Regions from separate parts of the Hydrogenophaga sp. BPS33 genome, predicted to be linked through region 2. Evidence: predicted binding sites of a transcription regulator. Region 2 holds the regulator's gene; the other holds the start of a gene.

Region 1 (2,388 bases), 1.2 Mb from region 2:
TCGCTGCGCGAACGGCGCGAAGACCTGCCCAGCCTGGTGAGCGCGCTGCTGGCCCGGCTGTGCGCCGAATCCGGGCAGAGCGTGCCCGACCTGTCGCCACACGCCTTGGCCTGGCTGCTCGCGCGCGACCTGCCGGGCAATGTGCGCGAGCTCGAAAACCTTTTGCAGCGCGCGCTCGCGTTGAGCAGCGGCGAAACCCTTGAACCCGACGACTTCGGCGACACCGATCACGCCGCCATCGAGATCCCGACGCAGCCCACGCCGCTGGCGCCGGCCGATCCCGCGCCGCGCCCGCCCGTCTCGCCGCCCCCCGCCGACATCCCCGCCGACCTGCAGGCCTATCTCGACGAACAGGAACGGCAGGTGCTGCTCAAGGCCCTGCGCGAAAGCGATTTCAACCGCACCGCAGCGGCCGCCCGCCTCGGCCTGAACCTGCGCCAGATGCGCTACCGCATCCAGCGCCTGGGTATCGTCATGCCCTCTTCGGACGATGACGAAACCCCTTGAGCCTTCGGACGCGCCGGCCACCTGGACCGCCGGCTGGCTGCAGAGCGCGCGCCCATGCCCTTCGCCCAACTTCGGTCCGCGACCCGAGGGTGCGCACATCGACCTCATCGTGGTCCACTCCATCAGCCTGCCGCCCGGCGTGTACGGCGGCCCGCAGGTGGAGCAACTCTTCACCAACCAGCTCGACTGGAACGCCCACCCCTACTTCGAGCAGATCCGGGGCATGGAAGTGTCGTCGCACTTTTTCGTGCGGCGCAACGGCAGCTTGCTGCAATTCGTCGACACCGATGACCGGGCCTGGCACGCGGGCGCATCGCAGTGGCGCGGTCGCGGCAACTGCAACGACGATTCGATCGGCATCGAGCTCGAAGGCCTCGAAGGCGAGCGCTTCGAAGACGCTCAGTACGCCACCCTCGCCCAGCTGTGCCTGCAACTCGCGCAGCGCTACCCGATCGCGCATATCGCAGGCCACGAGCACATCGCACCGGGCCGCAAACAGGACCCGGGCGCCGGTTTCGACTGGGGGCGGCTGCAAGACGAACTCGGTTGGCGCGACAACTGTTTCCCTCAGGAGACACTTCGCCGCAACGCGCCGCGCGATTGAGTCCGTCCAGCCTGTCGCACCGGGCCGTCTGCACCGCGCCCGCAGCGGCGCGGTCATCGCCGGCATATCGCGCTGCAGCGCCCAGCCACGCTGGGTTTCCCTGCACAGATGTAGGAAATTCGCCGACTACCCCGCCGTGCGCCCATACGGCAGTCACACTGGAAGCAGGCTATTTTTTGCTTGGCGAAAATGGTCTGCCATCCAGCCACGGAACAAATCCCAAAACACTACCCCTAGTGTCTTGAAGACAGCTTGCACACCAGATATAGTGTGCGCCTGGGTTCCGGATTCTGCCCTTGCCAGCACCACGCCCCCGACCCCTCGCGCCGGAGGCGTCCGCGGTGTCTGAGCACCTGGCCATGGCCGACACCCCATTCACCTGCACCGCTGGCGGACCATGCCCGGCGGGCCATACAACAAACGAAAGAGGACCATGCTGACCGCTTCCACCAACACCAACCCGTCCCCCGTTTCGCCCAAGCCCCTCGCAGGTTCACCCGCGGCGGCTGCGCTGAGCGCGAGCAGCTCGGTTTTCTCGAACTACCAGATCATCCGCCGCAACGGCGCCGTCGTGCCCTTCGAGCCGGGCAAGATCGCCGTCGCCCTGATGAAGGCCTTCCTCGCGGTGCACGGCACCCAGGGCGCGGCCTCGGCCAGCGTGCGCGAAACCGTGGACGCCTTGACGCAGAACGTGGCGCGCGCCCTGATGCGTTCGCGCCCCGGCGGTGGCACCTTCCATATTGAAGACGTGCAGGACCAGGTCGAACTCGGCCTGATGCGCAGCGGCCACCATGAAGTGGCCCGCGCCTATGTGCTCTACCGCGAGCGCCGCACCCAGGAACGCGCCCACCACGCCGAAGTCGCCCAGGCGTCCGAACCCGCCCTGCACGTGATCGACGGTGGCCAGCGCGTGCCGCTCGACCTGCAACGCCTGCAAGACCTGATCGCCAATGCCTGCAGCGGCCTGGGCAAGGACGTCAAGGCCGACCCGGTCGTGGCCGAGACCAAGCGCAACCTGTACGACGGCGTGCCCATGGAAGAGGTCTACAAAGCCTCCATCCTGGCCGCGCGCACGCTGATCGAAAAAGACCCCGACTACACCTACGCCACGGCACGCCTGCTGCTGCACACCATCATCAAGGAAGTGATGGGCGAGGAAGTGCCGTCCGCCGAGATGGGCGCGCGCTACGCCGAAACCTTCCCGCAATTCATCAAGAAGGGCGTGGACAACGACCTGCTCGACGAGAAGCTCCTGCAGTTCGACCTGGCCCGCCTGG
Region 2 (2,388 bases):
CAAGGCACGCAACTCACGAACAAATACGCCGAAGGCTATCCAGGCAAGCGCTACTACGGTGGCTGCGAGTTCGTCGACGTCGCCGAGCAGCTCGCCATCGACCGTGTCAAGCAGCTCTTCGGTGCCGAGGCTGCCAACGTACAGGCACACTGCGGCGCCTCCGCCAACGAGGCCGTCTTCCTGGCCTTCCTCAAACCCGGCGACACCATCATGGGCATGAGCCTGGCCGAAGGTGGTCACCTCACGCACGGCATGGCACTCAATATGAGTGGCAAGTGGTTCAACGTCGTGTCTTACGGCCTGAACGAGAAGGAAGAGATCGACTACGAGGCCATGGAGCGCAAAGCCCATGAAACCAAGCCCAAACTCATCATCGCGGGCGCCTCGGCCTACAGCCTGCGCATCGATTTCGAACGCTTCGCCAAAGTGGCCAAAGACGTCGGCGCGATCTTCATGGTCGATATGGCGCACTATGCGGGCCTGATTGCGGCAGGGGTCTACCCCAATCCGGTGCCGCATGCCGACGTCGTCACCTCCACCACCCACAAGAGCCTGCGCGGCCCTCGTGGCGGCATCATCCTGATGAAGGCCCAGCATGAGAAGGCCATCAACAGCGCCATCTTCCCGGGCCTCCAAGGAGGTCCTTTGATGCACGTGATCGCAGCCAAGGCCGTTGCGTTCAAAGAGGCGCTCTCCCCCGAATTCACCGCATACCAACAGCAAGTTTTGACAAATGCCAGCATCGTCGCCGAAACTCTGACGTCGCGCGGCCTGCGCATCGTCAGTGGCCGCACGGAAAGCCATGTCATGCTGGTCGACCTGCGGGCCAAGGGCATCACCGGGAAAGAAGCGGAAGCCGTGCTGGGCAGTGCCCACATGACCATCAACAAGAATGCCATCCCGAACGATCCGGAAAAGCCCATGGTCACGAGCGGTGTGCGCATTGGCACACCAGCGATGACCACGCGGGGCTTCAGGGATGAAGAGGCGCGACTGACCGCCAACCTGATTGCCGACGTGCTCGACACCCCCCGCGATCCGGCCAATATCGAAGCGGTTCGAGCCAAGGTCAATGCGCTGACGGCGCGCTTCCCGGTCTACAAGTGACCGAATCGGGCGGCATCCGGCCATGAAGTGCCCTTTCTGCGGTCACCTGGAAACCCAGGTCGTGGAGACCCGCATTTCGGAAGATGCGGATTTCATTCGCCGCCGCCGCCAGTGTGGCCATTGCGAAAAGCGCTTCACGACATACGAGCGCCCGGAAGTCAGTTTTCCGGCTGTGGTCAAAAAAGACGGCCGCCGGATGGACTATGTTCCAGGCAAGCTGCGGGCCTCGTTTGCGCTGGCCTTGCGCAAACGCCCCGTCAGCACCGAGCAGGTCGATGCCGCCATCGAGCGAATTGAAGAAAAACTCCTCAATCTAGGAGCCCGGGAAGTGCCGGCCACGAGGCTGGGCGAAATGGTCATGCGGGAACTCAAGAAGCTCGACAAGGTCGCCTACATCCGGTTTGCCAGTGTCTACCGAAGTTTCGAAGACATTGACGAGTTCAGAGCTTTGGTGGACGAAGTCCGGCGCTGACGGGAATACATTAAATCGAAAGCATACCCCAGCCCGTTTGTCGCGCCGCCTTTGTCACTTATCGGATCGCCTCAACGTTAGCAGGTGTAACCGGCAGACTTGGGCGATGCCAAGTTCGCGCCAAGCCGTCTTCCGCTTGCATCTACGTCGTCACTCGGGATTCACTTTGGTCGAGTTGATGGTCGTGGTCGCGCTCGTGGCGATTTTGGCCATGTTGGCATTGCCCGGCTGGCAATCCTTGCAAGCGCGCAATGCCATTCGCGCCGTGGTGAACGACTACACGCTGTCGGTCTATTTCGCCAGAACCGAGGCCGTGCGCCAGAACGCGCCGGTCACGGTATGCCCAAGCTCCACTGGAACGGCTTGCACCAACAGCGGCCTTGAAAGTGGCTGGGTGGTTTTTGTGGGCTTGGCAGACAACGCCAACCCAACGCTGCTTCAGGACACGCCCGGCCGTCCTCGCGTCACGACGACCTTTACCGACAACGCGCTGGCCAGCCAAGCGGTCACCTTCCTCCCCAACGGCCAACCTGCTGCGGCGTTCGTGGGCAACACATTGCGCGTATGCCCGACCGATGCGGCCTACAACAGCATGTCTCGCGAGGTGACGATCAATCGATCGGCGCGGATCACTGTGACGAGCCCCAGTACCTGCAACTGATCGACGCCGGACATGTTCACACACGACACCCCATTCACTCCGCCACTCCAGGAAAAAGGTGCATCGCTGATCGAGGTGCTGATCACACTTCTGGTCGTCGCCGTGGGCCTGCTGGGTGCCGCCGGCCTTCAATTGGCGTCGACCCGGT

Evidence for each region. Region 2 encodes NrdR, which represses ribonucleotide reductase genes. Its sites were predicted from a motif close to CACNANATNTNGTG; they were not measured.
Region 1: the regulator NrdR is predicted to act here: its motif matches at 1,369-1,382, upstream of F9K07_RS24270 (ribonucleoside-diphosphate reductase subunit alpha).

The regions. Positions count from the first base shown of each region.
Region 1 covers NZ_CP044549.1:5,264,363-5,266,750, forward strand. The annotation lists gene F9K07_RS24260 (sigma-54-dependent transcriptional regulator) at 1-507, shown strand, start outside; gene ampD (1,6-anhydro-N-acetylmuramyl-L-alanine amidase AmpD) at 491-1,111, shown strand; gene F9K07_RS24270 (ribonucleoside-diphosphate reductase subunit alpha) at 1,545-2,388, shown strand, end outside.
Region 2 covers NZ_CP044549.1:4,072,834-4,075,221, forward strand. The annotation lists gene glyA (serine hydroxymethyltransferase) at 1-1,107, shown strand, start outside; gene nrdR (transcriptional regulator NrdR) at 1,130-1,579, shown strand; gene F9K07_RS18950 (GspH/FimT family pseudopilin) at 1,686-2,240, shown strand; gene pilV (type IV pilus modification protein PilV) at 2,253-2,388, shown strand, end outside.